Rhodopseudomonas sp. BAL398: one gene and its partner. The protein of the gene in region 1 binds, or shares a complex with, the protein of each later gene. Links are inferred from orthologs where the notes say so. Each region holds a gene or a part of one and is shown on either strand. Other genes may lie near its edges.

What was found.
Region 2: the proteins of trxB (region 1) and trxA are in contact, whole or in part, in a crystal structure (PDB 1F6M), measured with the Escherichia coli proteins. The link is inferred for Rhodopseudomonas sp. BAL398 from one-to-one orthologs.

The regions. Positions count from the first base shown.
Region 1 is NZ_CP133111.1:2,847,672-2,864,138, reverse strand. Bases 2,560-5,444 are described here. They hold trxB (thioredoxin-disulfide reductase), read right to left. Parts: upstream 4,543-5,444; coding sequence 3,577-4,542; downstream 2,560-3,576. Other genes in these bases: RBJ75_RS13530 (DoxX family protein), read right to left, coding at 5,340-5,444; RBJ75_RS13535 (Lrp/AsnC family transcriptional regulator), read left to right, coding at 4,812-5,294; RBJ75_RS13545 (LysR family transcriptional regulator), read right to left, coding at 2,651-3,574. In the rest of the region: RBJ75_RS13565 (hypothetical protein), read left to right, coding at 587-817; RBJ75_RS13560 (hypothetical protein), read right to left, coding at 855-1,061; RBJ75_RS13555 (hypothetical protein), read left to right, coding at 1,026-1,409; RBJ75_RS13550 (ParA family protein), read left to right, coding at 1,611-2,291; more of RBJ75_RS13530, read right to left, coding at 5,445-5,744; transcription elongation factor GreA, read right to left, coding at 5,958-6,434; carB (carbamoyl-phosphate synthase large subunit), read right to left, coding at 6,647-9,976; peptide-methionine (S)-S-oxide reductase MsrA, read left to right, coding at 10,458-11,171; peptide-methionine (R)-S-oxide reductase MsrB, read left to right, coding at 11,240-11,665; RBJ75_RS13500 (DUF3309 family protein), read left to right, coding at 11,815-11,979; RBJ75_RS13495 (hypothetical protein), read left to right, coding at 12,199-12,492; RBJ75_RS13490 (DUF4112 domain-containing protein), read right to left, coding at 12,512-13,030; RBJ75_RS13485 (hypothetical protein), read left to right, coding at 13,186-13,584; RBJ75_RS13480 (CaiB/BaiF CoA transferase family protein), read right to left, coding at 13,611-14,804; RBJ75_RS13475 (GlxA family transcriptional regulator), read right to left, coding at 14,918-15,922; RBJ75_RS13470 (DJ-1/PfpI family protein), read left to right, coding at 15,986-16,467.
Region 2 is NZ_CP133111.1:3,995,648-4,008,136, reverse strand. Bases 491-3,284 are described here. They hold trxA (thioredoxin), read right to left. Parts: upstream 2,151-3,284; coding sequence 1,830-2,150; downstream 491-1,829. Other genes in these bases: addA (double-strand break repair helicase AddA), read right to left, coding at 2,248-3,284; RBJ75_RS18835 (ATP-dependent DNA ligase), read right to left, coding at 684-1,694; RBJ75_RS18840 (metallophosphoesterase family protein), read left to right, coding at 491-709. Outside these bases: more of RBJ75_RS18840, read left to right, coding at 1-490; more of addA, read right to left, coding at 3,285-5,754; double-strand break repair protein AddB, read right to left, coding at 5,751-8,900; RBJ75_RS18815 (nucleotidyltransferase family protein), read right to left, coding at 8,963-9,685; RBJ75_RS18810 (PilZ domain-containing protein), read right to left, coding at 9,870-10,187; tRNA (adenosine(37)-N6)-threonylcarbamoyltransferase complex ATPase subunit type 1 TsaE, read right to left, coding at 10,275-11,798; RBJ75_RS18800 (sensor histidine kinase), read right to left, coding at 11,795-12,489. UniProt on the Escherichia coli protein: Participates in various redox reactions through the reversible oxidation of its active center dithiol to a disulfide and catalyzes dithiol-disulfide exchange reactions.

The DNA of each region.
Region 1 (16,467 bases):
CGGTGGTTCGAGCCCACCCAACTGTACCAGCTACATTTCGTCGCTGAGAATGAAGCCGGGGCCCATAGGGCCGCTTGGGGAACGTCAAACTCGCCCAAATACCGCTTTTTCTGCCGCACCCAATGGGCCGACGCCGAACGAACAGTTTTACGATGCTCGCTTGCATTGGCCTTTCCGCAACCTGCGCAGCACCAAACGATCCATGAGTCATCGGTCTGTTAAACCGCCCATTCCGAACGCTCACGCTGTACCGATGCATCGCGCAATCCGCTTGATCGGAGCAAGCTGATTGATCAGCCGCCGGTTGTCGACCAGGCAGTCCTTCGCGAATTGAGGTTCGGCAGCGGGTCGACATACAGCTCGGACTTCGGCGCCTCTGATTGGTGTGCCCGGTCGCCAGCGTCATCGAGTCGGAGGTGGCGCCGGCCGGATCCACCAAAGCCGCAAGCGGAACTTGTCGCTATAGAGCGGCTCCACCTCGTCCCGAATCGCCGCACGACATCACCACGTCGCGTGGGGCGAACGCCGACCGGGGAACAGGTCGCTGCAGCGTGCGTTGGCCCGTCAATCAACATCGGAGAATCTCATGACCGACCCGGATCTGACGGACCAGGGCATCTCGGTGCTGGTCGAAATTGCGCGAACATCGGGCGCAGACTTGACCACGGGACAACGCCTCGAGCTTGATCGCCTGATTTCCGAAGGATTGGTGGCGCTGCAGTTGCCGGCCGGGCTGTCGGACCGACGAACATACAAAGTAACCGCCAAGGGACAGCGATTGCTCGACGAACGCGGCGTCGGGGCCAACGAGTCCTGATGCGGCGATTATCTGATCGATCGTGATCCATCAGCCATCAGCCGCCGGGTTCCTGATCGAGCATCCACTGAGCAAGGGTCGTGGTGGCGATCCGATCGTCGACCGACCACCGCGAAGCCTGGCCGGGCAGAATTCGGCGCGCGACGCGACAAGCTGCCACGTTGGCGCCACCGCGCCGGCTCATATCTGCTTCGGACAGGAGAACACAGTGAGCAATGATCACAGGGCCGAGCTCGACCGGCATTTTACATGGTTCGAAGCCAAGCTGCCCGCGCGTCCGGCGCAATTTGTCAGCTGGCTCCGTAAACCGTCTTCGAAGCCGGTTCGGGTGCCGTTGGCGGTGCTGCTGATCGGCGGTGGCGTGCTCAGCTTCCTGCCGGTGCTCGGCGTGTGGATGTTGCCGCTCGGCCTCATTCTGATCGCGCAGGATATCCCCGCGCTGGAAAAACCAACTGCGCAATCGCTTGGCTGGATCGAACGCAAATGGCATGCGCGCCAACAGGCCAAGAAAGTCGCTGCGGCGCCGGCTGTCGTCGAGCACGCGCGCAGCGACAATGCGGCGGCGCCGCGGTCACTCCACATTGACTCGTAAGTCAGGCGCAAGAATACAAAATGAGAAATCGCTGCGTTGCAAGGTTTGAGTGCGTTGCATAACGAGGTGTGACTCAAAAGACAGCCTGACGGGGCAATCCGCCGTAGTATTGATCGCCGCCTACAATTTTATCTTTCACGAATCAGCGTCCTGATTCACTTTCAGCTTCTTGGGTCAATATTAGGATCGGGAGGCCAACGAATGAACGTCATCGTTTTCGCATCGCGTAAAGGGGGTTCGGGAAAGAGCACCCTGGCTGCTCATCTAGCCGCGCACGTCCATAAGGCATCGAAGCCCTGCCTGCTGATCGATGCTGATCCGCAGGGATCGTTGACTCTCTGGCATAAGCTTCGCGGCACCAACGAACCGTCATTGAAGGTTGCCACGCGCTCGGTGAGTGACATCGTCGCCGCGGCCAAGCGCGACGGCATCGAGTGGGTGTTCATTGACACGCCGCCGAATGTCTCCTCGGTGGTCGACGATGCCATCCGCAACGCCACCATGGTGATCATTCCGGCGCGGCCCGGCGTGTTCGACGTCAACGCCGTGCAGGACACGATCCTGACCTGCCGCGCCAACCGCAAACCCTATGCGGTCGTCCTCAACGGCGCCCCGGCGCTGCGCGACGATGTCGAGAGCCGCATCGTGTCGATAGCTCGCGAGGCGCTGGCGAAATTCAAGGCGCCGGTGTGGGGCGGTCAGATCACCAACCGGGCCGACCTGCTGATGGCGCTGGCCGAAGGCCAGGGTGCCCGCGAATACGCAGCCGAGGGCCGCGCAGCGTCCGAGATCAGCCGGCTGTGGGCAGCGATCGAGCGGTCGGTCAAGGCGATCCGCGGCGCTTCGTCGTCGAATAGCGGCATGCACAAGCAGGCGGCTTAGGACGGCTCCGCTGATTGCCGGGGAGCGACCCCCGCGCGCCTGTCAAAAGTGTTTGTTGTAAAATTCCACGTCGCGGAAAAATCGTCGGGAATAATTGGCCCGGCGCGCTGCCACCATCGATCGCGTAAATGTTCGGCAAAAAAAACCGGGCTCACAAGGAGCCCGGCTTGAGGTATTGGCCAAGTCTGGCCGACACATTCACCTTCCAAGAGGGATAACTGAGTTTCCGCGTCACTGGAGGAGGGGGACATTGGTAACGCGGCCGCTCAGCTTCAAGGTATTTGATCCGCGTTTGCAGGCAGCGGCAAGCGCCTGGGCCGCATGTCAGTCATGCGGCGATCGAGGCTTTCGCCGCTGCGTCAACTCGGCCAGCGTTGGGCTTTGCTGACCACGAAGTCGCGGAAGACCTGGACCCGCGCCACCGACTTCAACTCTTCCGGATAGACGAAGTAGGTGTCGAGCTGGATCGAGTCCGATTCACCGAACAATTGCACCATCCGGTTAGTATCCTCGATCAGGTAGTCCGGCAGCGCGGCGATGCCGAGACCCTGCTGGCAGGCCCGCACCAGACCCAGGATGTTATTGACCTTGAAATAGGCCTCGCGCGGTCCGGAGCCATTGCGGCCGGCCTCGACCAGCCAGCTGCGGTTCTGCAGATGCGCCGGCACCTGGTTGTCGCTGAGCATGATCAGGCGATGGCCGTCCAGCTCCTCGAGCGTGCGCGGCGTGCCGAAATGCTTGATGTATTCCGGCGAGCAATAGGCGTGAAAGCCGATCGAGAACAGCTTGCGCTGAATCAGATCCGGCTGCGTCGGCTTGCGGGTGCGGATCGCGACGTCGGCCTCGCGCATCGACAAATCAAGCTCTTCGTCGGTGACGATCAGTGATATCCGGATCTCGGGATACAGCGCGGTGAATTCGCCGAGCCGCGGTACCAGCCAGTGAATGCCGAGGCCGGGCGTGGTGGTGACCTTGAGGTCGCCGCTCGGCCGCTCGCGGCTGTCGGTGAGCTTGGCGCGCGCCGCCTGCAGCTGCATGAACACGTCGTGCGCGGTGCGGAACAAGAGGTCGCCCTGTTCGGTCAGGATCAAGCCGCGGGCGTGGCGGTGAAACAGCGACACCGACAATTCCTGCTCGAGCGCGCTGACCTGGCGCGACACCGCCGATTGCGACAGCCCGAGTTGTTCGCCGGCATGGGTGAAGCTTCCAGCCTCTGCGGCGGCATGAAAAACCTTCAGCTTGTCCCAGTCCATGTCGGTAAATCCGTCGCGAGTTCGACTCATGATCATTCCGCCGCTTGGCGTTCGCTGGCGCGCATCGCCAGAAAGCGTTCGGCTTCCAGGGCGGCCATGCAGCCGAGTCCGGCCGCGGTTACCGCCTGACGATAGGTCTCGTCGGCGACGTCGCCGGCGGCGAATACACCGGGGATCGAGGTCGCCGTCGAATTCGGCGCCACTTCGACATAGCCCGAGGGCTTCAGCCTGATCTGGTCCTTGACCAATTCGGTCGCCGGCGCATGGCCGATCGCGATGAACACGCCATCGGCCGGCAGCTCGGTGAGATCGCCGGTCTTGACGTTCTTCAGCCGGACATGGGTGACCTTGGTCGGATTGTCGCTGCCGCAGATCTCGTCGATGGCGCAGTCCCACACCACCTTGATCTTGGGATGCTTGAACAGCCGCTCCTGCAAAATCCGTTCGGCGCGGAAATGATCGCGGCGATGGACCACGGTGACGCTGGAAGCGAAATTGGTCAGGAACAGTGCTTCCTCGACCGCGGTGTTGCCGCCGCCGACCACCACGACCTGCTTGTCGCGATAGAAGAAGCCGTCGCAGGTGGCGCAGGCCGATACGCCGAACCCCTTGAAGGCCTCTTCCGAGGGAATGCCGAGCCAGCGCGCCTGCGCGCCGGTGGCCAGGATCACGGCATCCGCCAGATAGACGTCGCCGCTGTCGCAGGCGAGGCGGAACGGGCGCTGTCCGAGGTCGAGGTCGGTGACCAGATCGGTGAAGATCCGGGTGCCGACATGATGCGCCTGCTTCTCCATCTGCTCCATCAGCCAGGGGCCCTGGATGACGTCGGCGAAGCCGGGATAGTTTTCGACATCGGTGGTGATGGTGAGCTGGCCGCCGGGCTGCATGCCCTGGATCAGGATCGGCTCCAGCATCGCGCGAGCTGCATAGATTGCGGCGGTGTATCCGGCCGGTCCCGACCCGATGATGACGACTTTCGCATGAATTGGATCAGCCATGGTACGAATGCCCTTTCTCTCAAGGGAACTGGGCGCGCGAAGCAGGATTGGGCCTGGCAAGGGCATCGCCGTTGGGCGGGAGGTGTTTAGACACAAGTCTATGTCATCTGGGCAGCCATGCAAGATTTGCAATACGTATCTGCAAGATTTCCCCCCAATTTTGGACTCATCCTTGCTCGCGCGAAATAAAATTTCGCAAACTTGCCGAGCTGCGCTATGAGTGTTTCCGATTTGTCCGTTCGTTTCCAGCCAGCCGGGATTACCCAAGCGTGCCGAAGAGCCTCGATGAGATCGATCTCAAAATTCTCAGTGAAATCCAGGCCGACGGCCGAATCACCAATGTCGAATTGGCGCGCCGGGTGGGGATCTCGCCGCCGCCCTGCCTGCGCCGGGTCAGGACCCTGGAGGATGAGGGCTACATTCAGGGCTACCGCGGGCTGCTCGATCCGGCGCTGCTCGGCTTCGACGTCACGGTGTTCGCGTCTGTTCATCTGTCGAGCCAGGCCGAGGCCGATTTGCGCGGCTTCGAGGATTTCGTCCGCAACCAGCCCTTGGTGCGGGAATGTTGGATGCTGTCGGGCGAGACCGATTTTATCTTGAAATGCGTCGCCCCCGACATGGCGACATTCCAGAATTTCGTGGCGCACCTGACCGGCGCGCCACATGTGCGCAATGTGCGCACCTCGCTGGTGCTGCGCAATTCCAAATACGCCGCGGCGGTGCCGTTGGAATTGAAAGAGTCCGAGGGCTGACCGCTCGGCGTCACCCGCCGGGGCTCGGGATCATGTCACCCTGCGTCAGGTCTTGCGGCGCAAAGTGGCGTCGAGGCTGATCGGCCCGCCGCCTGCGGTCGCAAGATACAGGCAGGCGAAGCAGAACAGGATCGCCGCGGTGCCGTTATTGAGCAGCGGGTAGAAGCTCTTCGGAAAATGGCCGATGAAATAGGCGAACGCCATTTCGCCGGAGAGGATGAAGGCCACCGGCCGGGTGAACAGGCCGATCATCAGCAGTGCGCCGAGGATCAATTCCAGCGTGCCGGCGGCGCCGATCAGCGAGAACAGTTCGACCTTGGCAAAATACGGCACCGCCGGAAATTTGAAGATCTTGGCGACGCCGTATTGAAACAGCAGCAGCCCGGTGATGAAGCGAAACAGGCTCAAGGCCGTCGGTTGCCATTTGGCGGCAAGGCTGTCGAAATTCATACCGGCTCCGTGCGGTTGCGATGAAACGATGTGTAGTTGCTTACGGCTTGCATCAGCATCGCGTCCATCACTTCGGCGATGGAACACGGATACGTGACCGATAGTCCGGCCTTCGGTCGCGACAACATCAGCCGGCCTCCGCGGCAAGCCGCACCCAGCAAAAAGGCCGCGAAACGCGGCCTTCAAGCTTGCTCACATCAATTCGACGGGGTGCTATCGAAACTCGACCTTGGTGATTTCGTAGGCCTTGGCCCCGCCGGGCGCCACGACTTCGACGGAGGTGCCCTGCTTCTTGCCGATCAGGGCCCGCGCCAGCGGCGAGGTGATCGAAATCCGGCCCTTCTTGGCATCGGCTTCCGGCTCGCCGACGATCTGCCACACCGCCTTCTTCTCGGTGTCTTCATCGACCAAGGTGACGGTAGCGCCGAACATGATGGTGTCGCCGGACAGCTTGCTGATATCGATGATTTCGGCGCGGCCGATCTTGTCCTCGAGCTCGGCGATACGGCCTTCGTTGTGGGACTGCTCTTCCTTCGCCGCGTGATATTCGGCGTTTTCCGAAAGGTCGCCATGCGAGCGCGCTTCGGCGATCTGCTCGACGATTCGCGGACGATCCACCGATTGGCGCTGCTTCAACTCGACCTCGAGAGCGGCGAAACCGCCTGCGGTCATTGGTACCTTGTCGACCATCTTGTCTTCATCCTTCAACGTGTTCGTCACGTGTCACGAGATGTGGCTCACACGAAACGCTTGTCAGCCTGAGCGGTGGCCGCGACGCGGCATTTTCGAGACTGCCGGGCGCACGGCAGCAAAACGCCGGATAGAACATTCCCGCAGCTGGCGGGTTCCCTGCCTGCCGGCTTTCTCGCCCGTCAGTTGCCGGACACAGGTCCGGGCCGTGATCAGGTGTCGGAAAAGTAACTCTGCAGGGTACGGACCTCAAGGTCCCCACCAAGATAGGCCCGGATGCCCTGCGCGGCGGCGACCGCGCCCGAAAGAGTGGTGTAATACGGAACTTTATGCAAGAGGGCAGCGCGACGCAACGAACGGCTATCAGCCAGCGCCTGGGGCCCCTCGGTGGTATTGAACACCAGCTGAATCTCGCCATTGATGATGGCGTCGACGATATGCGGCCGGCCTTCCAGCACCTTGTTGACCTTCTCGGCCGGCACGCCGTTGTCGGCCAGGAAGCGCTGGGTTCCGGAGGTCGCCAGCACCTTGAAGCCGAGCGAATGCAGCAGTCTCACGGCTTCCAGAATCCGGGTCTTGTCGACCTCGCGCACTGAGACGAACACCGTGCCCTTGCGCGGCACCCGGGTTCCGCCACCGAGCTGGCTCTTGGCAAAGGCGACTTCGAACGAGCGGTCAATTCCCATCACCTCGCCGGTCGAGCGCATTTCGGGGCCGAGCACGGTGTCGACGCCGGGGAAGCGGGCGAAGGGAAACACCGATTCCTTGACCCCGACATGGCCGAGCTTGCGCTTGGTCAGCTTCAGATCGGCCAGCTTCTCGCCGGCCATGATCCGCGCCGCCAGCTTGGCCACCGGCATGCCCATCACCTTGGCGACGAACGGCACCGTCCGCGACGCCCGCGGATTGACCTCGAGCACATACACGTCGCCGTCCTTGATGGCGTATTGCACATTCATCAGCCCGACGACGTCGAGCCCCAGCGCCAATTCGCGGGTCTGGCGCTCCAGCTCGGCGATCATCGCGGCGTCCAGCGAATGCGGCGGCAGCGAGCAGGCCGAGTCGCCAGAGTGAATGCCGGCTTCCTCGATATGCTCCATGATGCCGACCACGAACGTATCCTTGCCGTCGCACAGGCAATCGACGTCGATCTCGGTGGCGTCCGACAGATAGCGGTCGAACAACAGCGGATTGGTGCCGAGCACGGTGTTGATCTGGCCGGTCTTGTCGTTCGGGTAGCGCGATTTGACGTCGCCCGGCACCAGCTCGGGCAGGGTGCCGAGCAGGTAATCGCCGAGCTGGGATTCCTCGCGAATGATCTGCATGGCGCGACCGCCCAGCACATAGGACGGGCGCACCACCAGCGGCAGGCCGAGTTCGGCGGCGACCAGGCGGGCCTGCTCGACCGAATAGGCGATGCCGTTCTTCGGCTGCTTCAGCCGCAGCTTGTCGAGCACGCGCTTGAAGCGGTCGCGGTCCTCGGCCAGATCGATGGCGTCGGGCGAGGTGCCGAGGATCGGCACGTCGGCGGCCTCCAGCGCGCGCGCCAGCTTCAGCGGCGTCTGGCCGCCGAATTGCACGATGACGCCGTGCAGCGTGCCGTTCTGGCGCTCGACGTCGATGATCTCCAGCACGTCCTCGGCGGTCAGCGGCTCGAAATACAGCCGGTCGGCGGTGTCGTAGTCGGTCGACACCGTTTCCGGATTGCAGTTGATCATGATGGTTTCATAGCCGGCGTCGTGCAGCGCGAAGCAGGCGTGGCAGCAGCAATAATCGAACTCGATGCCCTGGCCGATGCGGTTCGGCCCGCCGCCCAGAATGATCACCTTGCTCTTGTCGGTGGGCCGGCTTTCGTCGGCCATTTCGCCGGCGAACGGCGCCTCATAGGTCGAATACATATAGGCGGTGGGCGAGGCGAATTCGGCCGCGCAGGTGTCGATCCGCTTGAACACCGGGCGAACCTTGAGGGCGTGGCGCTGCGCCGTCACCTCGGCTTCGGTGGTGTCGGCGAGCACCGCAAGGCGGGCGTCGGAGAAGCCCATCGCCTTCAGCGTGCGCATGCCGAAGGCATGATTCGGCAAGCCGCTGGCCTTGACCTTGCCTTCCATCGCGACGATGCCGCGAATTTCCGACAGGAACCAGGGATCGATCTTGCAGGAGGTGAAGATGTCGTCGTCGCTCCAGCCGAGCCGCATCGCCTGCGCCACCTGCAACAGGCGGTCGGGCGTCGGCGTGCCGAGCGCGGCGCGCACCGCGTTCTTGTCGTCGCTGCGGCCGAGCCCCTCGATCTCGATCTCGTCGAGCCCGGTGAGGCCGCTTTCGAGCCCGCGCAGCGCCTTTTGCAGGCTCTCCTGGAAGGTGCGGCCGATCGCCATCACTTCGCCGACCGATTTCATCGAGGTGGTCAGCGTATGGCTGGCGCCGGGGAATTTCTCGAAGGCGAAGCGCGGAATCTTGGTGACCACATAGTCGATGGTCGGCTCGAACGACGCCGGCGTCGCGCCGCCGGTGATGTCGTTGGCGATCTCATCCAGCGTGTAGCCGACCGCGAGCTGCGCCGCGACCTTGGCGATCGGAAAGCCGGTGGCCTTGGAGGCCAGCGCCGAGGAGCGCGACACCCGCGGATTCATCTCGATCACGACCATGCGGCCGTCGGCCGGATTGACGCCGAACTGCACGTTGGAGCCGCCGGTCTCGACGCCGATCTCGCGCAGCACCGCCAATGAGGCGTCGCGCATGATCTGATATTCTTTATCGGTCAGCGTCAGGGCCGGCGCCACGGTGATTGAATCACCGGTGTGCACGCCCATCGGATCGAGGTTTTCGATCGAGCAGATGATGATGCAATTGTCTTTCTTGTCGCGCACCACCTCCATCTCGAACTCTTTCCAGCCGAGCACGGATTCCTCGATCAGGACTTCAGAGGTCGGCGAGGCGTCGATGCCGCGCTCGACGATCTCGATGAATTCGGCCTTGGTGTAGGCGATGCCGCCGCCGGTGCCGCCCATTGTGAAGGAGGGGCGGATCAGCGCCGGAAAGTCGATCACTTCCAGCGCCCGCAGGGCGTCCGGCAGGGTCTTGACCTGCACCGAACGTGGGGTCTCGAGGCCGATCTTGGTCATCGCCTCGCGGAAGCGCTGGCGGTCCTCGGCCTTGTCGATGGCGTCGGCGGTGGCGCCGATCATCTCGACGTCGAACTTCTCCAGTGTGCCTTGCTTGCGCAGGCTCAGCGCGCAGTTTAGCGCGGTCTGGCCGCCCATGGTGGGCAGCAGCGCAAAGCCGAGGGAGCGGTCGCCGCGCTCTTTTTCGATGATCTTGGCGACGATTTCCGGGGTGATTGGCTCGATATAGGTGGCGTCGGCCAGTTCCGGATCGGTCATGATGGTGGCCGGATTGGAATTGACCAGGACGATGCGGTAGCCTTCGTCCTTCAGTGTCTTGACCGCCTGGGTGCCGGAATAGTCGAATTCACAGGCCTGGCCGATCACGATGGGGCCGGCGCCGATGATCAAGATGGTGGAGATATCTGTTCGTTTCGGCATTAAATCTCGCTAACGGCGGGGCAGAAATCCGGGCAAAAAAAAGGGCGCGCAGCCGCGCGTCCCTTGACCTTCAGCGCCAGGCTTCCCTTGCGCGCGGGCTGTCTTTAGACCAGATTTTGCAGCCGCGAAAGGTTTTTAAGGCCTCCGTCAACCGGCAAATTTGCCGCCGATTTGGAGGCCCGGCCTGGATTTGAACCAGGATAAGGAGCGATGCACTGCCCCCGCGTAGACATTCCGCCACCGGGCCATCGCCATCCTGACGGATCACGAGGCGGTGATCCATAGATGAATTCGGGTAACCCTAATTGCGCGACCCGTTCCGCCCGTCCGGCGCTCAGGGGCGCCGGCTGCTCACGAACACGTGTGAGACGGACGGTAACAAGCTGGGCGCAGTCCCGTATCTTTGGGAGGCAGCGTCGGATGGCTGTGCCAGTCTGCCGATCATTGCGCTGCCAGCCGTTCTCACCAATGCGAGGAACCCATGCGCCGTAGCCTCCACACTGTTTCGCTCTGTGCCGCCGCCCTGGGCGCGCTGGCTTTGTCGTCGCTGTTTGCGCCGCTGCGGGCGGCCGAAGACGCCGTAGTGATTCCGCCGCCAGCGGTTGATGCCAAGTCGGCCGATGGCATGCAGACCGCGGTGATCGCCGGCGGCTGTTTCTGGGGCGTGCAGGGCGTGTTCCAACATACCGCGGGCGTGCTCAACGCGGTGTCCGGCTATGCCGGCGGCAGCAAGATCACCGCGAGCTATCCGGTGGTCTCGACCGGCACCACCGGTCATGCCGAGGCGGTCGAAATCAAATATGATCCAAAGCGGATCAGCTATGGCAAGATCCTGCAGATCTTCTTCTCGGTGGCGCATGATCCCACCCAGCTCAACCGGCAAGGTCCGGACCACGGCACGCAATATCGCTCGGCGATCTTCACCACCAGCGCCGAACAGAAGAAGGTGGCGGAGGCCTATATCGCCCAGCTCGATGCCGCCAAGGTGTTCCCCAAGCCGATCGTCACCAAGGTCGGTCCGCTGGACGGCTTCTATGCCGCCGAAGCCTATCATCAGGACTACCTGACGCTGCACCCGTACCAGCCCTATATAGCGTATAACGACCTGCCGAAGGTCGAGAACCTGAAGAAGCTGTTCGCGCAGGACTATCTCGAGAAGCCGACGCTGGTGAGCGATGCCAAGGTCACCAATTGAGGCGGCTCCGAGCAAGTCGATGTCTGGCGCGGCAGCCTGTTGGCCCGAAACACTGATGAGGAGGCTGAATGTCCGACACCAAGGCCATGCAACAGACGGATCGCGGCAAGATTCAGAAGAGCGACAGCGAATGGCGCCGCGAATTGACGCCGATGCAATATGCCGTGCTGCGCGAGAAGGCGACCGAGCGGCCGTTCTCCGGCGAATATGAGCATGAGCAAACCAAGGGCACCTATGTCTGCGCCGGTTGCGGCCAGACCCTGTTCGAGTCCGATGCCAAATTCGAATCCGGCTGCGGCTGGCCCAGCTTCACCGCGCCGGCCAGCGCCGATCATGTCGACGAGGAGCGCGACGTCAGCCACGGCATGATCCGCACCGAAGTGCTGTGTTCGAAGTGCAGCGGCCATCTCGGCCATGTGTTCGAAGACGGTCCGGGACCGACCGGGTTGCGCTATTGCATCAATTCGGCGGCGCTGAAGCTGCAGCCGAAATAATCCCCGAGGAGGGCCGGGCGCGGCGGCAGCAGCTCGCCGCGCCGTTTTGGTTCCGGCTCGTGGAACCGAAGCCCGGATCGTGATTTACTCCCGACAACTCAGGCTTGTGGCTCAGGCTCGGCCGTGCGGCGGCCAGCCGGGAGGTTGGGATGACGATCGGAACGATTATCATCATTGTGTTGATCATCCTGCTGCTGGGTGGTCTCAGCCCGCGCTTCGGTGGCTATGGTTACGGACAGGGCCATGGTCTGACCGGTCTGATCGGCGTCATTCTGGTTGTGGTGCTGGTGCTGATGCTGTTCGGCAAGATGTGAAAAGCCGGCACAGCGCTGAAATCGCATGGCTTATTGCCATAGGCGCGTCCCGCGGAGCGGGAATCTGGCGGCCTGCACGCAGTGAGAGTGTCGCATTTCTCCAAAACGTGCTTATATCTAGGTCTGTCCTGAAATGATGGCCCCGGGCGGCCGCCGAACGGTTGACCGCGTGTCTTCCGCTCCTCATTTCCATCGCGCATTCATAGAAGGTCACTGACGATGGCATTCAGCTACAACACCGCTGCCGAATTGTTTCCCGCCGCGATCCGCAAGAAAAAGCGCGCTGGCTTCGCCTATCGGCGGTTCAACACAGCCGCTGCCGCGGTTCAGTTTGCGATCGAGGAGCTGCCGGCGGATTCGCTGAACGGCGCCTATCTGCAGGTCGATGAGGCCCGCTTCGACCAGAGCGGCATCCGCACGCTTTATGAAAGCGAAGCTTTCCCGCTGGAGCGCCGCGCGGTGCCAGAACCCGTCGTCAGCGAAGAAGCCGACGCCGACCAGGACGCGGCGTAAGCCGCCATTCCTCGCGCGCTCAGCCCTGCTTGTCGATCCAGCGTCGCAACAGCCGCACATTGCGGACATTGGCGCGGAACATGACGTCGAACGCGTCGCCGGCCAGCGGCACGATGCCGATCGCGCCATCGAGCGCGACATTGCCCAGCATCCGCATGGTCACGTGCCACGGCGCGCCAAGCTTGCGCGCTTCACGCACCAGCCAAAGCGAGATCGCCGTGGTGATGAGGTCGCCGACCACCGGGATCAGGCCGATCAGCCCGTCGATGCCGTAGCGGATATTGGTGCCCGGCAGGATGAAGGCGACGTCGAGCAGTTTGGCGATCGCCTCAAGCCTTGCCAGCCGCTGCTCGCGTGACAATGGCGCGAAGGAGCTGGCGCTCCAGCTCTGAAAATCAAATGTCCCACTCTCGAACGGCTTGCGGCCCAGTGATTCCGGCGGGATTTCCCGGCCGTCCTGATCGATGATCGGGCCGCGCGAAGCCGGCCGGCTGGCGCGGCGCGTCGCATTGCGGGGGAAAGTCTGTTCGCTGGTCATGTCGTTCAGATAGGAATCCCTGGCTGCACCCGCAAGTTGCGTCATCGGGCCGCGCCGTTGCCGCGCAATGCAAACAGGATTGATGAGCGATCGTTCCGAGGTTGCTGCGGCCTTTGCTGTTCTCATCGCGCCCGGTCCAAGCTAGATATCCGCCCATGAAGCTGCGCCCGCATCTGATCGCGCTTGTCCTGACGCTCGGCCCGCTGGGCGGATGCGCGGTCGACAGCCATATCAGCTACGTGCCTGGCTTTCTCAAACAAACCGAAGCGCAACCCGAGATCGAACAGCCGCCCGATGTGGCCGCCTTCCTTCGCGGCAATATGAGCGCGGTGTTCACCGAGACGTCCTTGCCCAGCAATGTCCGGTTCTCGTTTCCGATCCCCGGGCAATATGGCGGCTGGGACAGCTGCATTCGGGGCGATGTGAAAGGCGTGACCGGGTTGCGGATCGGAAACCAGACCTATCTGATCAACATCTATCGCGGCAAGGTCGGACGGCGCGAACGGGTCGGCGACGATCATTGGTGCGCAAGCGAGACCTATCAGGCGCTGTGACGCCGGTTCAGACGATCTTCGTCTGATCAGACGATCTTGTCCCGCCGCAACGCCGCGATCTCCTCGGCGCCGAAACCGAATTCGGCCAGCACCTCGTCGGTCTGTTCGCCGAATTCCGGCGGCCGCGCCGCCAGCGTGCTCGGCGTCCGCGACAGGCTCACCGGCTGCGCCACCAAAGTGATCGGCCGGTTCTCATCGTTTGGCACCTCCTGGGCGATGCCGAGATGCCGGACCTGCTCGTCGTCGAACATCTGGTCGATCGTATAGATCGGTCCGCACGGCACGCCGGCGGCGTTGAATTCGCGCACCCAAATCTCGGTCGGTTTGGTCGCAAGGCGGGCGCTGATCGCCGCGTTCAGCGCGTCGCGGTTTTTCGAGCGTGCCGGCGCGGTGGCGTAGTCGGGATGGTCGTATAATTCCGGCGCGCCGATCGCCTCGGCGCAGCGCTGCCAGATCTTGCCGCCGGTGGTGGCGATGTTGAGATAGCCGTCGGCGGTCTTGAATACGCCGGTCGGGATGCTGGTCGGGTGATTGTTGCCGGCCTGCTGCGCCACATCGTGGTCCATCAGCCAGCGCGCGGCCTGGAAATCCAGCATGAAGATCTGCGCCTGCAATAGCGAGGTCTGCACCCATTGGCCCTGGCCGGAGACCTCGCGCTCCAGCAGCGCGGTCATCACGCCCAGCGCACAGAACAGCCCGGCGGTGAGGTCGGCGACCGGAATGCCGGCCCGCATCGGGCCTTCGCCGGGCGCGCCGGTGATCGACATCAGCCCGCCCATGCCCTGCGCGATCTGGTCGAAGCCGGGCCGCCCCGCATAGGGGCCATCCTGGCCGAAGCCGGAGATGCTGCCGAGCACGATGGCCGGATTGATCGCGCGCAGGCTGTCGTAATCGAAGCCGAGCCGCGCCTTGACGTCGGGCCGGAAATTCTCGACCACGACGTCGGCCTTGGCGACGAGGCGGCGAAACACCGCGAGGCCCTGCGGGTCTTTCAGATTCAGCGTGATCGCGCGCTTGTTGCGATGCAGGTTCTGGAAATCGGCGCCATGACGCGGGCCGCCGGGCTGCTCGCCGCCGGCATCCTCGGTCAGCGCGTCGATCTTGATGACATTGGCGCCCCAATCGGCGAATTGCCGGACCGCGGTCGGCCCCGACCGCACCCGGGTCAGATCAAGCACGGTGAAGCGGGCAAGCGCCGCGGAGGCACGCGGGAAGGTCATGAGGGGCTCCAGATTCGATCCGGGTTGGATCGCCCGGCATCTTCCGAGGCCTTGCGGGAGAATTCAATGCCGGTGGTAGCCGGGGCCGGCTTGCACCAGCTCGGTCGACAGCGTCAGGAGCTGAACCGCGCGCGATAATCTTGCGGCGACGCTGCCAATAGCCGGACGAAGCTGCGGCGCATGGTCTCCTCGGAGCCGAAGCCGCAACGCTGCGAGATGCGCTTGATCGGCAGATTGGTTTCCGACAACAGCCGCCGCGCCGCCTCGACACGCAATTGCTCGACGGCGCGCGCGGGCGTGAGCCCGGTCGATTCGGCATAATGGCGGCTGAAGCTGCGTTCGCTCATGCCGGCGCGCTCGGCCAGCACCGCCAGCGAGATGTCGTCGACAAGGTGCTTGGCGATCCAGTCGTGCAGGGCACCGAAGCGGTCGTCCGCGGTCTGCAGCGACAATGCCGCGCTGAATTGCGATTGGCCGCCCGGCCGCTTGAGAAACACCACGAGCTGGCGCGCCACCGCCAAGGCGGCAGCACGGCCGAGATCCTGCTCGACCAGCGCCAGCGCAAGGTCGATCCCGGCGGTGACCCCGGCGGAGGTCCACACCGCACCGTCATTGATGAAAATCGGATCGGCCTCGACCCGGATGTTGGGGAAACGCCGGGCGAGCTCGGCGCAATGCGCCCAGTGACTGGTGGCGCGCCGGCCGTCGAGCACGCCGGCCGCGGCCAGCACAAAGGCCCCGCTGCACACCGACGCGGTGCGGCGCGCCGTGGTGGCACGGTTGCGCACCCAGTCCACGACCACGGCATCCGCCGCCGCGGCGTGCACGCCCGGCCCGCCGGCGATCAGCAGCGTATCCACAGGCGCTTTGAGCGACGGCAGCGGCGAGGTTGCAAGCTCGAGTCCGGCCGATGCCGTCACAGGCTGGCCGTCGCGCGTCACCACCCGCAGCGCGTAGGGCGCAACCCCGCCGGCCTTGAGCGCCAATTCATTCGTGGTCGCGAACACCTGCAGCGGCCCAGACACGTCCAGCAATTGCACCGAGGCGAACGCCAGCAGCTCGATCGAGCGCGAGGCCGCGGGCGTGGAATTTGGCGGAAACCGAGGGCTCTTTGGCATTTCCGCCAAAACCTGCCGGATTAGGATGGGCCTGTCCAGCGTTTTGGCACAAAGGAGACCACCATGATTCCGTCAGACCAGCATCTGCAGATCGGTTCGCTGCTATTCGAGGGCCTGGATCAGATTGATCTTACCGGGCCGTTCGAAGTGCTGTCGCGGATTCCCAACGCCACCTATCGGGTCTATGGCGTGACCGCCGATCCGGTCCGCGACCTCAGGGGGCTTCGGCTGACGCCGGATGCCCCGATTGCCGATGCGCCGCAGCTTGACGTGCTCCATGTGCCCGGGGGTTTTGGCCAGCAAGCCTTGATGGAAGACGCCAATGTGCTCGACTGGATCCGCCGCCAGGCGGCGCATGCGCGGATCTTTTCGGTCTGCACCGGCGCTTTGATCTGCGGCGCCGCCGGGCTGCTGATGGGGCGGCGCGCCACCACGCATTGGGCCTCGTTTCACCTGCTACCGTATTTCGGCGCTATCCCGGTCAATGAGCGCGTCGTCGTCGACGGCGACTGGGTGTTCGCCGCCGGCGTCACCGCCGGCATCGA
Region 2 (12,489 bases), 1.1 Mb from region 1 along the record:
AGCCGTATTGGCGGACATCCGCGCCCAGGGCATCGACGACATCGTCAATCTCGGCGACATGGCGAGCGGCCCGCTCGATGCGCGGCGTACCATGGACATCTTTATGACGCTCGACGCCGTGCATGTCCGCGGTAATCACGACCGCTATCTGATCGAACAGCTGCCCGAGAAGATGGGTTCATGGGATCGCACCGCTTATCAGCAGCTCGACGCCGCGCATCTCGACTGGCTGCGCCGCGTGCCGAACACTGCGATCTATCGCGACCAGGTGTTCTGCTGCCACGCCACGCCGGCGCATGACGAGACCTATTGGCTCGACGCCGTCAGCCCCGACGGCACCGTCGGCATCGCCTCGCTGGCGTCGATCGAACAGGCGGCGGCGGGAATCTCGCAATCGTTGATCCTGTGCGCCCACACCCATATTCCGCGCGCGGTGCGGCTCGGCGACGGCCGGCTGGTGGTCAATCCCGGCAGCGCCGGCTGCCCCGGCTATCGCGATACCCATCCTTATCCGCATGTGGTGCAGGCCGGCATGCCGGATCCGAGCTACGCGGTGCTGGAGCTGGTCGCCGGCCGCTGGCAGGTCAGCTTTCGTCTGGTGCCGTATGACCACGACGCGATGGCGGCGCTGGCGCGACACAACGGCCGGCCGGAGCTTGCGGGGCCGCTCGCCACCGGCTGGGTCATCCAAGGAGCTTCAACGGATTGACGGCCTTCTGCCGCAGCTGATCCATCGTGCATTGCGACGGCGCCTTGTCGGGCCGCCAGCGCAGGATGCGGGTGCCGTGGCGAAATCGCTCGCCGCTGAAATGGTCGTAGCAGATTTCGACCACCAGCGACGGCTTCAGCGGGCGCCATTGTGCGGACCGCTCGGTCGACCAGCGGCTCGGCCCGCCCGGCGCATTTCCGGTGAAGCCCGGCTCAGCGATCAGCGCTTCCAGCCTGTCAGTCAAAGCCGGCTTTTCGCCTCGCTTGATCGCCGACGTGAAGCCGACGTGATGTAGCAGGCCGGAATCGTCATACAGCCCGAGCAGCAGCGAGCCGACCACCTCGCGGCCCGCGATCCTATTGCTGGCATAGCGAAAGCCGCCGATCACGCAATCGGCGCTGCGGAATTTCTTGATCTTCTGCATGCCGTCGCGATTGCCGGCCTGGTAGGGCAGGTCGAGCCGCTTGGCGATTACGCCATCGGAGCCGCCGCCGGCTTGCTCCAGCCATTTTTCGGCAATGGCATAGCGCGCCGTTGCGGGCGACAGTCGAAAGCTCGGCTGTGCCTTGAACTGCGCAGCGGCGAAACTTTCCAGCGCCGGGCGCCGCTTGCTCAGCGGCTGCGCCGCGAGATTTTTGCTCCGCGCGGTTGCGAGCAGGTCGAACGCCAGAAAAAGTGCCGGCGTTGCGATCGCCAGTTTCTTGACTCGACTCGCCGCCGGATGGATCCGCTGCAGCAGGTCGTCGAACGAAAAGGTCTTGGCCTTCGGCACCACGATCTCGCCGTCGAGCAGAAAGGCGCCCGCCTTCAGCGTCAGCGCGGCGTCGACCAGTTCGGGAAAATAGCGGGTCAGGTCTTCGCCGGATTTCGAGCGCAGCGTGACCAGGTCGCCGTTGCGCGTCAGCAGGCAGCGGAAGCCATCCCATTTCGGTTCATATTGCCATTGGCTGCCGCGCGGAATCGCATCGACCGACCGGGCCTCCATCGCGGCGGGCGCGGCAGCGGGGTCCGCTGCGAGAGCGGCGTGTGCGGAGGATTTGCGGGCTCGAAGATTTGCCATCCCCTTCAACGCAAACGGCCGGCAAAAAGCCGGCCGTCCAACTCAATTATTTCGCGCAGATCACACCGCGGAGCTGATCCACTGCTGCAGCTTCTGCTTCGGCGCGGCGCCGACTTGGCGCGAGGCCATTTCGCCGCCCTTGAAGATCATCAGGGTCGGGATCGACATCACGCCGTATTTCGACGCGGTCTTCGGGCTCTCATCGACATTGAGCTTGACGATCTTGACCTTGTCGCCCATCGCGCCGGAAATCTCGTCCAGCGCCGGCGCGATCATGCGGCAGGGGCCGCACCATTCCGCCCAGAAATCCACCACGACCGGCCCCGTCGCCTGCAACACTTCGGATTCGAAATCGACGTCTGAAACCTTGCCAACGGCCATGGGGTACCTCGTTTGAACAATGAAAGGCGCGGCGGGGGGAATCGCGCCGGGATGATGAAGTGAAGGTAGGAACGCGGCGGGGCCGGGTCAAGCACGCTCACGGCAACATGAAGGAGGCCTGCTCCGCGTCCAGCGCAGGCGCCGAAATCTCCATGAATTCAGTGCTTTCGGTCCAGATCAGCGCGGCGCGGACGGGCCGGTCAGGGTATAGTCTAGCGAGCACGGCCCGATACAGCGCCAGCTGCCGCAGGTATTCGGGTGGCGTGTCGGCGGCATTGTGCGGCGGGGCGTGGTTGGTCTTGTAGTCGACGATCAAAACCTCGTCGGGCGTCACCACCAGCCGGTCGATCTGGCCCGAGACCAGCAGCGGCGCGCCCGGCTGCGGCAATCGCCCGGCGATCGGCACCTCGGCACGGCTGCCGGGGCCGAACAGCGCGGCAAATCTGGCATCGGCGATCAGCCCCAAAACATTTGCCGCCAGCGCCTCGCGATCGGCCTCGCTCCAGTCCGCGGCGTTGCGGGCAAGATAGATCGTCGCGGCATCGCGGCGTCGCGCCGCCGGCAGATCTGGCAGCGATTGCAGCAGTCGATGCACCAGCGCGCCACGCTGCAGAGCGCGGGCGCGGGTCTCGGTGGATTCGCCGCGGCGGATGCGGCGGCCGTCGCCGTCGCCGGAATCGGATGGCCGCAGCGATCCGCCCGACTTCGGCTCGGCGGGGGCAGGTCTGCGCAGCCAGGGCGGCGCGATCACCGCAGCTGTTTCGAGGGGAGTCTCGGCGACGCCGCCGATCTCCGGCGCATCGTCATCGTCGCGGCGATAGCGTTTCACCACGCCGTCGGGCGGCGGCACCTGCTGCATCAGCAGCCCGGAATTTTCCAGCCCGGTGACGATCAGATCGTACCATGATAGCGGCCGCACCTCGTTGCGGTTGCCGGGCATCACGCCGCCGACGATCAGCCGGTCGGCGGCGCGGGTCATCGCCACATAGAGCAGCCGCCGATATTCATCCTCGGTCTGCGCCACCATCGCGGCGCGGGCTTCTGCAACGGCCGGCGGATCGTCGGCCTTCTTGCCGGCCCAGACCACGACGCCCGGCGCCGATGGCGCCGCATTGCCGCGCGGCAGATGCACCAGATTGAGCCGCTGGGTGTCGGCCGGCGACGAGGTGGTGTCGACCAGGAACACGACCGGCGCTTCCAGCCCCTTGGCGCCATGCACGGTCATCACCCGGACCTCGTCGCGCGAGATTTCCATGTCGCGCTTGACCTCGGTATCGGCGGCGCGCAGCCAGGTCACGAAACCCTGCAGCGACGCCGGCGCCTTCTGCTCATAGCTCAGCGCCAGCTGCAGAAACTCGTCGAGCGCATCATTGGCCTCCGGGCCGAGCCGGCGCAGCATTTTCGCGCGACCCCCGTCACCTTCACCGTCACCCTGGCCGCCGAGCAGCCAGGCATAGAAGGCAAACGGCGTCTCGGCATTGGCGCGGGCCTCGCAAGCGATGAGCTGACGCAACGCCGTTTCGAATTTGGCATCGGTCGAAGCCTGTGCCGCGAGCGCGTCGCGCAGCGCGCCCTTGCGCCGCCAGGCCAGACGAAACAGATCGTCATCGTCGAGGCCGAACAGCGGGCTCTTCAGCGCCACCGCCAGCGCATGATCGTCCTGCGGCAGCAGCAGCGCGTCGGCCAGATGCAGCAGGTCGATGATGGCGATATGCTCGGTCAGCTTCAGCCGGTCGGCGCCGGCGACCGGAATGCCGCCGCGCTTGAGCGCCTGGATGATGGCGTCGAACGCCTTGCCGCGGCGGCGCACCAGCACCAGCATGTCGCCATAGCGCAGCGCGCGGCGGTCGCCCGCGGGGCCGGTCGTGGTGCGCTGCGCGATCAATGTTGCGATCTCGGCCTGTACCCGCTGCGCCAGCCGGACCTCGGGGCTGGTCTCCGACACCGCGTCGAACGGCGCGCGCCAGCCTTCGATATTCTGCCGCTCGTCGGGCACCTCGAGCGGCCACAGATCGATCAGGCTCGGCCCGGCATCGGCCAGCGATTGATGCACCGGATAGGCGCTGTCGGCGTGGATGCTGCGATAGATCGCCGGATCGCGGAACACCCAGTCGACCGATTGCAGGATCGCCGCACCCGAGCGGAACGAGTAGTTGAAATTGACCGCGTCGAATTTCAGCTCGGCGTCCTTGAAGCGCCGCCGCCATTGTTCGCGGCGCTCGGCGAATTCGCGCGGCACCGCGCCCTGGAACGAGAAGATCGACTGCTTCTCGTCGCCGACCGCGAACACCGTGCGGCGCAGCCCGTCGCGGGCGCCGGCCCCGGTGGTGAATTCGGAAATCAGATGGCCGACAATGTCCCATTGCCGCGGGCTGGTGTCCTGCGCCTCGTCGATCAGCAGATGATCGACGCCGCGGTCGAGCTTGAAATGCACCCAGGCCGAGGAGACGCGGTCCAGCATCTCCAGGGTCTTGTCGATCAGATCGTCATAATCGAGCAGGCCGCGCTCGGCCTTTTCGCGGCGGATATTCGCCGCCACCGCGGTGGCGATGACTAACAGAGCCTGGGTGCGGTCGCGCATCAACAGCGCGCGGCGGCGCTCCAGCAAAGCGGCAACGCGGCTGCTTTCGCGCTTCAAGACTTCGGCAAGTGCGGGGCGGGCGTCGGCGATCTTCTTGGTCGCCACGGTCTTGCGCGGCGTCATCTCCTTGGTGAGGAACACTTGCAGATATTTGTCGATCTGCGCGGTCCCGGTCAGCGCCAGCGCCTCGCGCAGCCGAGTTGCCTGATCGACATCGGTCTTGTTGCCGCCCTCCAGAATGGCCGCGACTTCCTCCCAGCGCCGGCGCGGCAGCTCCGGCCCGTCGACGATCTCCCGCTCGACGGCGTCGCAGCTGTCTTCGGGCGCGACATCGAGCGCGGCCGCTAGCTGCGTCATCGCGCCATCGACGCCGCCGCTTTGGTCGGTCCAGGCCATGAACTGGTCGCGGCTGGTGCAGGCCTGGCGCACCACGTCGCGAAAGGTCACGTCGGCGGCGCTGGTCATCGCCAGTGTCAGCGCGCGACCCTGGGCGCTGCCGGGCTGCGACGCCGCTTGCAGCAGCACCGCGAGGCTGGCGCGCTCCATCATCTCGGCCTGGTCGCGCTCGTCCAGCACGGTGAAGCGCGCCGGCACATTGGCCTCGAACGGAAATTGCTGCAGCAGCCGCGTGCACAAAGCGTGGATGGTCTGCACCTTCAGCCCGCCCGGCGTCTCCAGCGCGCAGGCGAATAATTTGCGCGCCTGCATCAGCGTCGCGGCGTCGACGGTCTTGACGCCGGTGGCGCGCACCGCGGCGGTCAGCGCCGCATCATCCAGCGACACCCAGCGCCCGAGCGTGGAAAACACCCGCTCCGCCATATTGGCGGCGGCCGCCTTGGTGAAGGTGATGCACAGGATCTTCTCCGGCGGCACGCCGTCGAGCAGCAGCCGGATCACCCGCTGCACCAGCACATGGGTCTTGCCGGAGCCGGCATTGGCGGAGACGAAAACCGACGCGGCCGGGTCGGAGGCCTGGATCTGCCGCGCCACGGCCTCCGACGGAATGCTGCGCGGCGCGCTCATGATTCGTCTCCCGCGCCGCCGGCCGCCGACCATTCCTTGATCCGGGCGAGGTCGTCATAGCGGCCATAGCGGTTGGCCCACATCGACAGGTTGAGCGAAGTGTAAGGAGTGGCCGGGTCGTCGAATTTGCGGATCAGCGCTTCCACTTTGGCGCGCGCCTCGTCGGCGGCGTCGTCGGGGAATTGCGCATCTTCGCCGCGCTCGCGCTTCAATTCGAGAATCCGTTCGTCGCCGGGCGGATTATTGCCGCTGAGCTTGACATAGGTCAGCTCGCTCACCGAGGCGCCGGCCGCGATGCCGTCGAAGCCGCCATCGCGCAGGATCGCGGCTTCCAGCGTCAGCTGCGGCGACAGCCCCATCCGCACCTGCTTGCCGGTCGGCGGCTGGCCGGTCTTGTAGTCGAGGATCGCAAAGGTGCGGTCGCGGCGATGTTCGATGCGGTCGGCGCGCGCGGTGAGGATGAATTGGCGGTCGCCATCGAGCGGGATGGCGATTTTGCCTTCGGTCTCGGCGATGACGCGCAGTACGTTGAGCCGGCGTTCGGTCTCCCAATTGGCGAACCATTCGGCGATGCGGGCAAAGCGCGGCCACCACAGCGCGCGCGCTTCCGGATGCGCCATCAGCGGCGCGAAATGTTGTTCGCCGATTGCGCGTAGCGCCTGCGCCGGATCGTCCGGCAGCGCCGTCGCATAAAGTTGGGTGAATTCGCCCAGCGCCTCGTGGATCGCCGAGCCGCGATTGGCCGCCGACAGCGGCATGTCGACCGGATCGAGCGGCGACAGTTTGAGGATGTATTTGGCGTAGATCGTATAGGGATCGCGCAGCCAGTCCTCGATCGCGGTGACCGACAATCTGGTCGGTCGCGCCTCGCGCGGCGGCCGCGGCATCGGCTGCGCGATTGGCGTCACCTCGGCGGGACGATCGAGCTCCTCGGCATAGTCGAGATAGATCCGGCCGCGCGCTTGGGCCTCGCTCCAGCGCTGCGCGCCCGCCACCGCCTCGAGCCGGTGCAGGAAGCGCGACGCCACCGCCGGTGCGCCGCCGACCTTGGCGGCGTGGCTGAGGATCACCTCCTCGGCGCCGAGCAATTGCGCGAAGTCATGCGCCGACAGCCCGATCCGCCGCTCCGGCAGATCGAGGCCGAGCTGATGCCGCATCGGCCGGCTCAGCCATGGATCGATCCGCGGCGCCGGCGGCCACACGCCTTCGACCAGCCCGCCGAGAATCACCCGATCGGATTCGGTCAGTCGCGCTTCCAGCGGACCATAGATCCGCAGCGTCGCGCCGGCGATTTCCGGCCGCCGCACCATGCGGTCGCTGAACGCGGTCTGGAACACATCCGCATAGTCGCGCGGCGCGACCATCAACCCGCTCTGGGGCCCCGCGGCGTCGAGATCGTCAAAGGCAATCGCCAGCGCCGAGCCGCGGCCCTCGAAAGCCTGCGCGGTGTCGCTGTCGTCTTGGGTCAGCGCGATCAGCACGGCGCGGTGGCGGCGCGCGAAATCGGAAAAATCCAGCGGCTGCGTTGGATCGACGCTTTCCAGCGGCGCCAGCGCCGCCTGCAATGCCACGATCAGCGCGTGCGCGCGATCGAGGCTGTCATCGCCAAGCCGCGCGCGCGGTTCTGACGGATGCAGGGCCGCGGGTTCGCCGCGCTTCAGCCTGGCGAGCTGCTGGCGAAATCCGAGGAAGTCCTTGAGCAGGCCGGCGCTGCCGGCTTGCGGTCTGGTGCCGCGCAGCAGCGCCAGCTCCAGCGTTGCGGCGGCGTCGCGCCAGCCATTCGGCGCGCGGCCGAGCCGTAGCAGCGGATGTTTCAATATCGCCAGCAATGTAGCGGGCTCCAGTTCGCGCAGTGCCGCCTCGGCGGCAAGCCGGGCGAAAATCCCCGCCGGGGTTTCGGTCAGCGCGTCGCCGCCGGAATCATCGACCTGCAGCTGCCAGCGCCCCAGCGCCGCCATCACCCGCCGCGCCAGCGCGCGGTCCGGCGTGACCAAGGCGGCGGATTTGCCGGCTTCGCGCGCCTGCCGCATCGCCACCGCGATCGCCAGCGCTTCCATCTCCGAATTGGGCGCCGCGATCACCGCGAGCTCCGTCATGCCGGCCAAGATGCTCGCCGCCACTTGCGGCTCGGCCAGCCTGCGATGCCATTGCGCGGTGGCGCCGGATGGCCGCATCGCCTCGGAGGCCAGCATCTCGCGGCCATGCGCCGCGGCTTCGCCGAGCAACGCGACGTCTTTCCGCGCAATGCCGAAATAATCCGTCAGCAGCGCATGCATGGCGAATTGCGCATGGTTCGACGCTGGCGGCTCGCCGAATTTTCCCGGCGCGCCCGGCGTGCCGCCGATCGATTGCCAGGCGGATTCGTCGAGCGCGAGATCGAGCCCGGGCAGCACCACCGCGCCTTGCGGCAGCTTGGCAATGATGGTGAGGAGTTTCGCGGTCGCCGGCATCGAACCGGTGGAGCCGGCGGCGATCACCGGCCCGGCGTGATGCGCGGTCAGCCGCTTGGCCTCGGCCTCGATCAGCAGATCGCGCCGCGCCGCCGGCTCGATCTTGCCGTCGGCGGCGAGCAGCGGCGGCCACACCTCCTTGGCGATGTTGAGAAAACGCAGCGTCAGCTGCCAATAGGTGTCGAGCGCGTCCGGCACCAGGGCGTCGAGCGCGCTCCAGGCGACGCCGCGGGTCACCATGTCGTCCATCAGCCGCGCCAGATCATCGGCCAGCGCCAGCGTCGAGGCCGGACCGCCGACCACCAGCGGCGCCTGGGCGCGATCCTCCGGCTTGATCTGCTTGGCCCATGCGGCGATCAGCTGCGCCAGCAGCAGCCGGCGCGGCAGCCCCTCCAGCGCCGGCGGCACCTCAAGCTCCGCCGAACCTGACGCCGCCTGCGCGAAGGCCAATTCGTCCTCGTCGATATCGCCGAGCGCGACGATGCGCGGCAGCAGCACGGCATCGGTGCCGAGCACGTCGAGAAAGATCTCGCGCGCCAAACGTCCGGCGCGGCGGGTCGGCAGATACAACGTCGCCTCGGCCAATCGTTCGGGTTGGCGGCGCGCCTCGAAGCCGTCGACCAGCCGGCCATCGACCAGCGCGGCGATCGTGGTGCGCAGCAGTGGCGCCGAGGACGGAACGCTATAGACGCGCATGAGCTTCCTGATTCGCGGGATCGGGCGGCATCATGGCATGGGCGGGCGCGCGACGGGAGGTGTCAGGCGACGCTGGCGAGATAAGCCTCTTCGGCGGCGTGCACCGCATCGGGCGTTCCGACATGCATCCAGACGCCTTCGAGCCGAAGCCCGAACAGCCGATGCTGCGCGGCGGCGCGGTCGAACATCGCGGTCAGCGCGAATTCGCCGCGCGGCGCGTCGGCGAACAGCGCCGGCGTCATGATCGCGGCGCCGGCATAGACGAACGGCACCACCTCGTTTTCTTTGCGCCGGCGCAGGCTGCCGTCGGGCGCCATCGCGTAGTCGCCATTGCCATGGTAGCCGATGCTGTCGGCGGTCGGCGCCATCAGCAGCAGGATGTCCATCCGCGCCGGATCGAACGCCTCGGCCAGCCGCGTCAGATTGGGCTGCACGCCGTCGATCCACATCGTGTCGGCGTTGAGATGAAAGAACGGCTGCGCGCCGAGCAGCGGCAGCGCCTTGACGACGGCGCCGCCGGTGCCGAGCACGGCGTCGCGTTCGTCCGAAATCGTCACCCGCGGACTCGTGCGCGCGGCGACGTGGTCGATGATCTGGTCGGGCAGATAATGCACATTGACCACGGCTTCGGCGACGCCGGCCTCCGCGAGCCGATCGAGCACATGGTCGAGCAAGGGCCGGCCGGCGACCGGCACCAGCGGCTTCGGCATGTGGTCGGTGAGCGGGCGCATGCGGACGCCGAGACCGGCGGCGAGGATCATGGCTCTGGTTGGCTTGACGGGCATAGCGGCAACGGTGCTCGAAATGGGGCAAGGATTCGCGATGACCTGACTGTATCACGAGGTCTTCGGCGGTCTATCGATGGGTTTGGGTAATCATCGAAGGTGACGGCGATACGACAGCGCGGCGCATTGGCTCTCGCAGGGAACCGCGCGGCGGCGGGCTCAGGCGGCTGTCCGGACGTCTGTCTCAGGCGTCCTGCGCTTGCGCCGCGGAACGCGCGGCTTTTTTCTTCTTGTCGGTTCTCAGAAAGGTGACGCCGATCTGCTCGCCATTGACCCAGCTGAGTTCGCAGCGGCGGTAGGCCAATCCGGTCGACGACAGCAGCAGAAAGAATTCCTTCAAATGCAGGCCTTCGACCGAGCCCTCGACCGACAGTTTCGCGCCGGTTTCCGACACGTCCTCCATCAGGCAAGCGCGGCGCCAGGTGCCGTCGATCGCCATCATGTGCGCGCGGATGCCGCGTTCAAACACGACGCGGCCGTCGCTTTGGCGTCCTGCAACCATGCCAGTCTCCTGCGTCGGCCGGAATAGACGGGATATTCCGACAAACTAGCGAGGACTCGGCTAACAAGACGTAAAGGCCAGGCGATATTAGCGCGGCGGCGGCGGAACGTTGGTGCCATACCAGGCGCGCAATCCGGCCAGCGCCGGATGCACCAGCGAACGGGTCAGATAGGTCCAGATCCGCGGCTGATGGCGCAGATATTGCGGTTTGCCGTCGCGCCGGTTCAATCGTGAAAAGGTGCCGAGCAGCCTTGTGTTGCGCTGTGCCGACAGAACCGCGTAGGAGGCGGCGAAGGCGGCCGGATCGAAGGCCGGATCGGCTGCGCGCCGCGCCTTGATATAGCGGCCGAGCAGTGCCAGCTCGAGTGCTTCCGGCACGTCGACCCGGGTATCCTGCAGCAGCGACACCAGATCATAGGCGGCGGGACCCAGCACCGTATCCTGAAAATCGATGATGCCGATTCGCGCGATATCGGCGCGCTGGTCGAGCCAGATCAGATTTGGCGAATGAAAGTCGCGCAGCACCCAACTGCGCGGCTCGGCCGCGAGCGGCGGCAGCAGATCGCGCCACAGCGCGACGAAATCGGCGCGCACCGAGGCGGCGGGCGCGACGCCGCGATCGGGCAGATACCATTCCGGCATCAAGCCGACTTCGATCAGCAGCGCCTCGGTGTCGAACTCCGGGATCGCGTAGCTCTCCTGCGGCGTCAGCGGCAAGGTCTGCGGCAGAATGCGCTGATGCAGCGACGCCAGCAGGTCGGTGGCGGCCTGATAGCGCTCCACGATCGGCTCCGGCGGTGAGCCGGTGACGACGCCGGCGCTGCCGAGATCCTCGGTGATCAGAAAGCCGGCCTCGAGATCGGCGTGATGGATCGCGGGGGCCGACAGGCCGCATTCGCGCAGGCCGTTGGCGATCGCCACGAAGGGCCGGACATCCTCGGCCAGATGCACCGCGGCGCTGTAGCTCTTGCCGCGATAGATCGCCGGGCCGTCCGGCCGCCGCGGCGCGTTCATCAGGATCACGCTGTCGCCGGCGCCCGTCAAACGCGCATAGGACCGGGTCGAGGCGTCGCCCGCCATATGCCGGCGGGTGGCCTCGGCGTAGCCGGAAATTTCAATGAAGCCGCGCAGCGCCGCCAGCCGCGCCACCTGCGCGGTGGCCTTGCCGTGGCCGGTGATCTCGGCGGCGCGGGCGTCCGCTCCCAGCGCCGGGCGCTGGCTGAAGGCGATGTCGATGCGGTCGGCCGGCATCGCGCCGGGGGCGCGTTCCGGCCATTCGATCAGCACAACCGCGCCGTCGGGCATCGGCGACAATCCGATCTCTTCCAGCTCGGACGCATCCACGACCCGATACAGATCGGCATGCAGCAGCAGAAACGACGGCAGGTCGTAGTCTTGGACCAGCGTGAAGGTGGGGCTCGGCACTTCGAGCGCGTCGTCACCCGCCAGATAGCGGATCATTGTCCGCGCCGCGGCGGTCTTGCCGGCGCCGAGATCACCCGACAGGGTGATGACGTCGCCGGGGCCGGTGAGGAGCGCCAGATCGGCCATCAGCCGTGCCGTGGCGGCCTCGTCCGCGAGCGCAACCGAGAATGTTGCTCGTTCGGTCATTCGGCGGCGTTACGTTGCATGGTCTGGTCGACCGGGAAGGCGCAGGTCACCGTGGTCCCGGTGCCGACCACCGAATCGACCGTCACCGTGCCGCCATGCAGCTCGACGAAGGACCGCACCAGCGCCAGGCCAAGCCCGGCGCCGCGATGCCGCGATCCGTTGGAATGGCTTTCGAACCAGTCGAACACCTTGTTCTTGACGTCGGGCGGGATGCCGGGGCCGGCGTCGGTCACGGTGAAGACCACGCTATGGTCGTTGCGCTTCGCGCTCAGCGATACCGCGGCGTGCTGCGGCGAGAATCCCACCGCATTGGCCAGCAGATTGTACAGCACCTGGATCACCCGGCGCTCATCGCCGATGAACTGGCCGATGTCGCTGCCGATCTCGACATTCAACGTCATGTGGTCGCGCGCCAGCCGGTCCTGGATGCCCTCGGCCGCCGCGTCGATCGCCTTGCGAATGTCGATCGGCCCGAGATTCAGCGTCATCGCCCCGGCGTCGATGGTGGCCAGATCGAGGATGTTGTTGATGATGGCGAGCAGCGCATTGGTCGAGGTGGTGATGTAGTTGAGATACTCGGCCTGCTTCTCGGTGAGCGGCCCGGTCGAAGGATCGCTGAGGAAATGCGCGAAGCCGATGATGGTGGTCAGCGGCGAGCGCAATTCATAGGAGACGTGGTGGACGAAATCGA